One region of the Oceanobacillus sp. FSL K6-2867 genome, then DNA from elsewhere that is predicted to be linked to it. Evidence: riboswitches for the same ligand, from Rfam matches in the RefSeq annotation. Region 1 holds a riboswitch; each other region holds the start of a gene.
The links. A riboswitch is a leader RNA that binds a small molecule or an ion and turns the genes downstream of it on or off. The one in region 1 is predicted to bind S-adenosylmethionine.
Positions count from the first base shown of each region.

Region 2: linked by a shared signal. The riboswitch ahead of NSQ77_RS18260 (methionine biosynthesis PLP-dependent protein) and the one ahead of NSQ77_RS04000 (cyclase family protein) in region 1 are both predicted to bind S-adenosylmethionine.
Region 3: linked by a shared signal. The riboswitch ahead of metK (methionine adenosyltransferase) and the one ahead of NSQ77_RS04000 (cyclase family protein) in region 1 are both predicted to bind S-adenosylmethionine.

Region 1 covers NZ_CP150144.1:852,306-855,590, reverse strand. Annotated here, with positions in the region: gene NSQ77_RS04005 (5-methyltetrahydropteroyltriglutamate--homocysteine S-methyltransferase) at 37-1,140, opposite strand; gene NSQ77_RS04000 (cyclase family protein) at 1,162-1,914, opposite strand; SAM riboswitch class I at 2,014-2,116, opposite strand; gene NSQ77_RS03995 (MBL fold metallo-hydrolase) at 2,297-3,232, shown strand; gene NSQ77_RS03990 (CBS domain-containing protein) at 3,256-3,285, shown strand, end outside.
Region 2 covers NZ_CP150144.1:3,787,629-3,790,913, forward strand. Annotated here, with positions in the region: gene metC (cystathionine beta-lyase) at 1-497, opposite strand, end outside; gene NSQ77_RS18260 (methionine biosynthesis PLP-dependent protein) at 494-1,612, opposite strand; SAM riboswitch class I at 1,687-1,798, opposite strand; gene NSQ77_RS18265 (hypothetical protein) at 1,950-2,099, opposite strand; gene NSQ77_RS18270 (DNA topoisomerase) at 2,665-3,285, shown strand, end outside.
Region 3 covers NZ_CP150144.1:488,578-491,862, forward strand. Annotated here, with positions in the region: gene NSQ77_RS02225 (DUF4181 domain-containing protein) at 1-343, opposite strand, end outside; gene metK (methionine adenosyltransferase) at 445-1,641, opposite strand; SAM riboswitch class I at 1,994-2,102, opposite strand; gene pckA (phosphoenolpyruvate carboxykinase (ATP)) at 2,302-3,285, shown strand, end outside.

The sequences.
Region 1 (3,285 bases):
CCTTCTTTCTTTAATTTTTTAGATGTGAAAGAAAAATTATCCCCAAATTTCTTTTGAAATGTCTACGATAAATTTCAGTTTTTTCCATTGTTCTTCTTCTGTTAGCTTGTTACCATGGTGGGTTGATGCGAATCCACACTGCGGACTTAAAGCTAATTGCTCCAACGGTACATAGTTACCAGCTTCTTGAATGCGTGCTTTCAATGCCTCTTTATCTTCAAGTTCACCAAATTTAGATGTTACAGCGCCAATGACTACTTGTGCACCGCCCTCTGGGATATACTTCAATGGCTCAAAGGTTCCAGAACGGTCATCATCATATTCCAAGAAAAATCCATCTACTTTTTCTTTTGCGAATAATGTTGGTGCAATTTTTGCGTAGCTTCCTTCAAACGCCCAGGTAGATTGATAGTTTCCGCGACATAAATGAGTCGTTACAACTAAATCTTCTGGTTTATCTTCTAGTACACCATTCGCAACTCGGAGCGCTAAATCGATTAAATATTCTCTTGTTAATTTACTATCATTAAATGGAATCGTATCAGAGCTCAATCCTGCAATATAAACATCATCTAATTGCAGGTAGCGGCAGCCTGCATCGTAAAATGCTTTTATCGCATCACGGTAAGCGACGATAATATCATTTGCATATACCTCGATGTCTGGATAGACATCTGTATTCCGAATTCCAGCATTGAACAACTGATTTGGACTTGGAATTGTTTGTTTTGCGACAGCTCTGTCACCAACAATTTCTTTAAATTCAATAAAGTCTTTAATGAATGGATGTTCTGGGTCAAATGCTATTTTTCCAACATTGCGCACGTCGTATTTTTCCGTTTCTACGTCTACAAATTTAAATCCATGGTCTGGTACATAGCCTTCAATTCCAATAAAGTGCTCTAAGAAATCTGTATGCCAAAATCTTCTGCGAAACTCCCCATCGGTTACAGCCTGAAGGCCAACTTCAATTTGTTTATCAACTATTCGCTTAATTTCCTCTGTCTCAATCGCACGAAGCTCACTTGTGGAAATAGCTTCTTCTTTAAAATCCTTTCTCGCTTTATGTATCCTTTCAGGTCGTAATAGGCTTCCTACGTGGTCTGCTTTAAATGGTGCTTTAATTAATGTTTTCGTCATGAAAATCCCTCCATATTTTTATTAAGGTAATATTGCAAAAGATCTTACTGGAAATCCAGTTGCTTTTTCTGGTTTGGCAACGATATTAAAGATATAAGCTCCTTTTGTTGGTACTTTATCTAAATTGGTTAGTAGCTCTATCTGATATGTATCTTGTTCCAGCACATAATACTCGCCAATGAGTGAGCCATTTTTTCGGACATCGATGGAGGAATCTGTATCAAATGTTTCATGACCGACAGCATTTATGTTTCTTTCTTCAAATAAAAATCGCAGTGCGTCGATTCCCCATCCAGGCAAGTGACTATTGCCTGCTTCGTCCTTATTTTCAAAAGCAGTCTTATCTGACCAACGTTTACTCCAGTCGGTTCGTAATGCTACGAATGTATCTGCTTCAATCTCTCCATTGGTTGCTTCAAATGCTAGAATATCTTCTTTAGATAAGGTGAAGTCATTATTTTCTAAAGCTTCCTTTGACTTATCGATTACTACAAGTGGTAAAACAAGCTCCTTTAATTCAAGCTCTTCAAGGTAACGTTGATCCTGTACAAAATGAATCGGTGCATCAATGTGTGTGCCGTATTGTCCAGGAAAGTTAAATCGTTGTGCGAAAAAGCCATCATCATGTGTGAAAAGCGTCTTGAATTCCGCATCATCAAATGCTGAAAAATGTGGTGAATCTGGACCAAACGCATGCGTGAGATCTACCCATTTCTTTTCTTTCAGTAATGCAATTGCCTGTTGCAATTCTGTTCCTGCTTGAACCGTTGACAATTGAATCCCCCCAATAGTTTTTTTAACATCTTAAGAGAAATGAAAAAACCTCTTCTTAAAAATAAGAAGAGGTTTAGGTACCGTATCGTCTAATATCTCTTCTTATCTTCAAGCAATCATTGCTTCTGGAATTGGCACAGTACTTAAAAAGTCTGTTGCCGAGGTATCATAGGGCCAGTCCCTCCACCTCTCTGGATAAGAAAGTTTTTGTATGAAATTAATAATTAGAATACTCCATACGATTCTGAATGTCAACCATTAAAGTTAAGAAAATTACATGTAGCGTGAAAATCCACTGCAAAAGTTAGAGATTCTTGCAATCTAACTGATGAACGCTAAAATTAATAGTATAGAAAGAGCTTTGTATAATGGGGATGATAATTTGTTAGTAGATGTTTGTGAGGGTATAGAAAAGCTAGTCGTTCGTTTTCCTGGAGGAATGCAAGAGGTAAATAGCTATCTTGTAAAAGGGGAGAATGGCTATACCGTTATTGATACAGGGATTTATGCAGAAGAAGCAATTGCGACTTGGGAATCGCTATTCGATACTGGTGTCGAAGTGGAAAAGGTTGTTTTAACACATACACATCAGGATCATATTGGTCTTGCGAGATGGTTTCAGGATCAAAAGGGTGTTCCCGTTTTTATATCGAAACTTGGATATAAGGAAATGTTGAAACATCGTGATAAAGCTAGAATTAAAGAAAATCTGGCTGATTTGCTTCATATGCATGGGGGCCCGGATTTGCCTGGCAAAATTGGGAATGATTCCTTTATCTATGAATTTGAACCAGATGGATTCTTTGAAGAAACAGATACCATGCTGTTAGGGAATCAGTTGTTTGAGGCTGTTTGGACACCAGGTCATGCTCCAGATCATTATTGCTTTTATCAAAAAGACAGGAAGCTAATGCTAATTGGTGACCATATTTTAAATAACATTTCTCCTGTAATCGGTTTGTGGACAGGCGAGGAATTCGATCCATTAAACGATTATTTTGCATCAGTTGAGCGGATGCAGCATTATCCGACAGAGTTAGTCTTACCGGGGCATGGTGAGAATATCTATCGCTTGGGTGAACGTGTAAAAACTTTAATGCAAAGGCACGAGCGTCGGTTAAACGAGGTAGAAAGCATTGTTAAAGCTGAGTTTTTGACAGCAGCTGGAGTGTGTGAAAAAATTTATGGTGAATTAAATTTTGCCCGCTTTGTTAGTCCTTTTATGGCAACTTTAACAAGATTAATATACTTAGAGGCAATGGATAAGGTTCATCGGTTTTATCATAATGGGAAGGCTTATTTTCGGTATATACAATAGATTCAGGATAAGGAGGCCAGCATGTGAATCGTGTTAACAATCCAACTATAAAG
Region 2 (3,285 bases), 1.5 Mb from region 1:
TTCGCGATTTTTACAAGCCCAGCAAGGTCAGTAATATTCATACATGGATTGGAAGGCGTTTCAATATAAATCGCTTTGGTATTCGATTGAATAGCACGTGCTGTTTCATCCAAATCAGTCATATCGACGAAGGTATGATTAATTTGATATCGTTTCAAAACCTCTGATACAAAACGATAGGTCCCGCCGTACACGTCCCCTGTTACTAAAACATGATCACCAGCAGAGAGCAATAAAAGCGCAGAAGAAATGGCTGCCATACCAGAGGCAAATGCAAATCCACGTGTCCCATTTTCAAGTTCTGCAATTTTATCCTCCAATGCTTGACGTGTCGGATTTCCTGACCGGCTGTAATCAAATGGACCAAATGAATCAAAGCTGTTTTGGTGAAAAGTAGATGAAAGGTAAATCGGCGTATTTACTGCACCAGAGCCTGCTGCAACTCGCTGTGATCCATGAATGAATTTCGTTTCCACATGCCGCTTCACTTGATTCATTTTTCACCCTCCTCGTTGAATTTGGATAAAGCTTGCTGTAAATCTGCTTTTAAATCCTCGATATGCTCCAGACCTACAGAGAAACGGAGCAAATGATTGCTTATTCCCCGACGAATTCTTTCCGACTCTGGTATGTCCGCATGAGTTTGTGTTGTTGGATATGTAATAAAGCTCTCTACACCACCAAGACTCTCGGCAAAAACAATTAAATTTAGAGCTGATAGAAATGGATTCACCCACTGTTCCTCTTTAAGAGAGAAGGAAAGCATGCCACCCTTATTCGGATAGAACACATCCGTAACTGCTGGATGTTCTTTTAAAAATCTTGCTATGCTTTGTGCATTTCCCTCATGTCTTTCTACACGGAGCGCTAATGTTTTTAATCCTCTAATAAGTAGCCAGGAATCAACAGGGGAGAGGACTGCACCAGTAGCATTATGATTTTGGGATAACTTTTCACAGGTCTCAGCACCTTTTGCAACGACTAATCCAGCTAACACATCATTATGTCCGCCAATATACTTGGTCGCACTGTGGACAACAATGTCCGCCCCTAGCTGTAGTGGCTGTTGTAAGTATGGTGTTAAAAAGGTATTGTCAACGATGAGTAGAAGGTTGTGCTTCTGTGCCAATTTTGCATAGCTAGGAATATCAATTTCCTGCATTAAAGGATTGGTAGGTGTTTCAATAAAAAGAGCCTTCGTACGCTTATTGATTAACTGCTCTGTTTTTTCAATTGTTTCAAACGTATCATAGGTAGTCTCAATCTGGTAGGTGTCCGCATATTGTTCGAAAATCCGATAGGTTCCACCGTATAAGTCTTCTGGTGCAATGATATGATCACCTGTACGGAACAGAGATAGGACTAATTGAATAGCTGCCATTCCCGAGCTACAGGCAAACCCTGCATCACCAGATTCTAAGTCAGCAATACCTTCCTCTAAAATAGTTCGAGTAGGATTTTTCGTTCTTGTATAATCATATCCTGTTGATTGTCCAAGCCCTTTGTGCTGATAGGCCGTAGATAAATAAATGGGCGGATTAATTGCCCCTGTTTTTTCATCACTCTTATTCCCTAGCTGTACGAATTTCGTTTGTAACCTGCTATTTGTCATGTTTTAGCCTCCAATAGAAAATTAAAAAAGAGCAACCCTCCGATAAGAAGATTGCTCTTAATAGCACAGCATTCTTCTTATCTTCTAAACAACTTGAATAGTTGCTTACTGGAATTAGCACCGGACCGTTATCGGCTGGTTGCTGAGACATCAAAGGGCCAGTCCCTCCGTCTCTCTGGATAAGAATATAAATAGATTTATGTAATTTTTCAAAATTATATTAGTAATACCTTACATTAGAAAAATAAAAAAAGCAAGGGGGATTTCACTTTTTATCTTTGTACAGCAAAAAAGCTAAGTCAAGATGAAGTCAATGACTTAGCTTTTAGTATTGTTGCTACCTTTTTCGTTTGTTTTTCTTATTGTCTAAGTTGAGAAATTCACTGTTTTCACTAGCGAATTCCGTATCATTACCTTGTTTATTATGTTTATTGCGATTGTTTTGTTTTCCTTTATCCTTGTTGCGATTTTTATTTTGCTCAGACATCATCGCACCTCCTGTAAATATTCACGGTGATTTAATATCACCAATGAAGCTAGTTTAACCATTCATGAGTAATTTATAAGTATTATATAAAATACAGGTGGTGGATTATTAATACTCGTTAACCTAAAAAAGGAAGTACATCAGGACATGCCAATCGAGCTGCCATTTGCAGATGGTTTTAACTGTAGATGCGGATTATGATCAGCAGTTTATTTATGGATTGGAAGTTATTCTAATTGGCTTTGAAAATATGTAAGTATGCAAAAAATCCGACCCAGTCTATGCAAATGATTTTGATGGAGATAGAAAAGAAGTATTTTTTAACCATAATAATGCTGAGAGCATTTATATCATATAAGAGAGAAAATTAAAATTGGTTGAATTAAAATAAAAACGTAATAGAAAGTGGTCATCCAACCAATCTAAGCCATATACGGGATAGGAATCAATTAGAAAAAAAGGGCAATCTATGGCATAATGAGATATCGAACGAATGTTTCTAGTAGAGGAGTTAATAGAGAAAAACGAACGGCTTTGGCATAAAAGGAAAGGGGATGAATTCGAAATGGGAGTCCGATTAATACTTGCAGAAAAACCATCCGTCGCAAAAAATATTGCAGACGCATTGAAAATTAAAACAAAAAAAGATGGCTATTTTGAGGGAGATAACTATTTGATCACTTGGGCGTTTGGTCATCTTGTAGAGTTATACGATGCGAAGGACTATGATGGTAAAATGCGAAGCTGGAAAATGGATAATTTTCCTTTTATCCCTTCTGAATTTAAATATAAAGTGAAAAGCAATCCGCGAAATCGAGCACGAACAGATGGCGGAGCTGCAAAGCAGTTAAAGATAATCCACTCTCTAATGAGAAGAAACGATGTGGAGGCAATTATTTCAGCATGTGATTATGATCGAGAAGGGCAATTGATTGGAGATAGTATTATCTATCGTGGTGGTACGAAGCCGAAAGCCATTGTGCATCGTCTGCTTTTAAATGAATGGACACAGAATGAAGTTCTGCAAGGGTTAGAAAATCTTAAACCGAACAGCGCAATGCAGCCATTGCGAGATGCAGGAATTAGCAGACAATGGGCCGATTGGGTCATAGGTATTAATCTGACATCTGTTGCAACGTTAAAATACCAACAAGGAAAAAGCAAGGCGTTGAATATAGGCAGGGTT
Region 3 (3,285 bases), 360 kb from region 1:
AGTACTTCCACTCCATAAATGCACGGAACAATTCCTGTATACCAGTAAAGGCCATACCAAGTACAAATAAATACAATGCAAAATCAGTATCCGAGGATATATTATTAGTTGTAAAAATGAAGTAAAGTCCAGCCACCATGTATACGATAACAGATGTTAATCGTAGCCTTTTATCATACTTTTCATGTACTTTGTTCACATAATTATTAGAAAACCATTTCGGACGCTTTACGTTCAATAGCTTTCTCATGATTGAATTAAATATAAAAATAATTAGTGAAAATACACCGATTAGTATGACTATATCCAGCAGCAGCCCACTGTTATCTTCATAGTAGTACATTAAACATTCTCCTCTTTCCATACTATAAATCGTACACCCGCCAAGATTCCATCAGCTAAAAAAAGCTGTACGACTCAAATAGAGCTGTACAGCAATATATATTATTTCGTCAATGCAAGCAACTCATCAACTTTATCCGTTTTTTCCCATGAAAATGCAACATCCGTTCTGCCAAAATGGCCATATGCAGCAGTATCTTTAAATACCGGTTGACGGAGGTCAAGCATCCGAATAATTCCAGCTGGGCGAAGATCGAATAATTTACGAATCGCAGCTACAAGTGTTTCTTCGCTCACTTTCCCTGTACCAAATGTATTTATTGCAATGGATACAGGCTCCGCCACACCAATCGCGTATGCCAATTGAACTTCACATGACTTGGCAAGTCCTGCAGCAACGATGTTTTTTGCAACATAGCGTGCGGCATATGCAGCAGAACGGTCTACTTTTGTAGCATCCTTCCCACTAAATGCTCCACCGCCATGACGTGCATATCCACCATAAGTGTCAACAATAATCTTGCGTCCAGTAAGTCCCACATCCCCTTGTGGCCCACCAATAACAAAGCGACCAGTTGGATTAATGAAATACTTTGTTTTTTCATCCAAGAGATCAGCAGGAACTACGGCACGAACAACATGCTCGATCATATCCTTTTCAATTTGATCCCTTGTAATATCTTGGTGATGCTGCGTTGAAATAACAATCGTATCGATTCGAACAGGCTGATCATTTTCATCGTATTCTACGGTAACCTGTGTTTTACCATCCGGTCGCAGGTAGTCTACAATGTTTTCTTTTCTTACATCAGCAAGGCGTTTCGATAACTTGTGGGCTAGTGAAATTGGCAATGGCATAAGCTCTTTGGTTTCATCACAAGCAAAACCAAACATTAAACCTTGATCTCCCGCGCCAATTGCATCAATTTCATCCTCGCTCATTTTCCCTTCGCGGGCTTCTAGTGCAGTGTCAACTCCACCAGCAATATCTGCGGATTGTTCATCAATCGCCGTCATAACTGCGCATGTTTCCGAGTCAAAACCATATTTGGCTCGAGTATAGCCAATTCCTTTAATCGTTTCTCTCACAATTGCAGGAATATCTACATATGTGCTTGTGGAAATTTCACCTGCCACTAACACTAACCCAGTTGTAACTGTTGTTTCACACGCAACGCGTGCATTCGGATCCTTTTTTAATATTTCATCAAGGATTGCATCTGATATTTGGTCTGACATTTTGTCTGGATGACCTTCTGTTACTGATTCTGAAGTAAATAAACGTCGATTTACAGCCATTAGGCTAAACTCTCCTTTATTGTATGTTACGGAACTCTAATTTAAATGTTCTACATATATTATTCAAAGTACCTTCAAAAGGTAAAACTTTTCCCGCTGACCAGGTGAATCGAATTTCAATGAATATTATTTTATATAAAACTTCTCTATTAGAAAACTTGGTATTCGTAAAAGGAATTCTTACGAAAACGTATTTTGCTATCTTAGAAAACCTTATACTTTGGAGTCCAAGTCTTTAGGCAAATGCCTAAGTTGCACTAATGCAAATTATGAGTCTTATACTTTTCCTATTTGCGAAAAACAAAAAAGCCTTTCCTTCAAAGACATGAGGAAAGGGTATACTGGCCTTTCGCTCTTATTGTTCAAGGAATTGTTCCTTGCATCAGGTTAGCACCATTTCACATCACGTGATGGTTGCTGGGCTTCATCGGGTCTGTCCCTCCACCAACTCTGAATAAGAGAGTATCCGTTCAATCTTAAGACTAACGAAAGTAGCTGGTGGTGTCAACTATTTTGGAATGATGGGTCAACATATATTTTTATAAATTATCTTTAAATAGTATGGACTAATAATTTAAATGTGTTATACTAATAAACAACTTAAGAAAATAAATGTTGTCATAAACAGATGATATTCTTAAAAAGGCAGGAGATAATGATATGAAAACAGTGGAAAGATCACTAATTAAAGAGTTAAACGAGCACAATAATATGCATATTAATTTGTCGGTAGCACAATTAGTTGAAAAGATTTTAAGTCACGAAGAAGGAAGCCTTACCTCAACTGGGGCAATTCGAGCGACTACCGGTAAATATACTGGTCGTTCACCGGAAGATAAATTTATTGTAAAAGATGAAATTTGTGCAGATTTTGTTGACTGGGGAAAGGTAAACCGCCCAATTGAAGAAAAAGCATTTGATAATCTCTACAGAAAAGTAATTGATTATTTAAAAGAAAAAGATGAGCTTTATCAGTTTAAAGGGTTTGCTGGGGCGGATAAAAATTACCGTTTGCCAATTCAAGTCATTAATGAATACGCATGGCATAACCTTTTTTCACGTCAGCTATTTATCACCCCTTCAGATGAAGAGTTAAACAATCACCAAGCAGAGTTTACAGTTATTTCTGCTCCAAATTTTAAAGCAGACCCAGCTGTAGATGGAACCAATTCGGAAACGTTTATCTTAATTTCCTTTAAAAAGCGTGTCGTTTTAATTGGAGGTACAGAATATGCTGGTGAAATAAAAAAATCTATTTTCTCTGTAATGAATTACTTGCTGCCAAAGCAGGATATCTTATCCATGCATTGCTCGGCAAACGTTGGTCCTGAAGGAGATGTAGCACTTTTCTTTGGTCTTTCCGGCACAGGAAAAACAACATTATCTGCTGACCCATACCGCCGTCTAATTGGAGATGATGAGCATGGCTGGAGTCCAAATGGCGTGTTCAATATTGAAGGTGGCTGCTACGCAAAATGTATTAACCTTTCAGAGGAAAAAGAGCCGCAAATCTTTAACGCTATACGTTATGGATCAGTACTTGAGAATGTTGTCTTAGACGAAAATTCAAGAATTCCCGACTACGATGATACAACATTAACGGAGAATACGCGTGCTGCATATCCACTGGAAAATATTGATAAT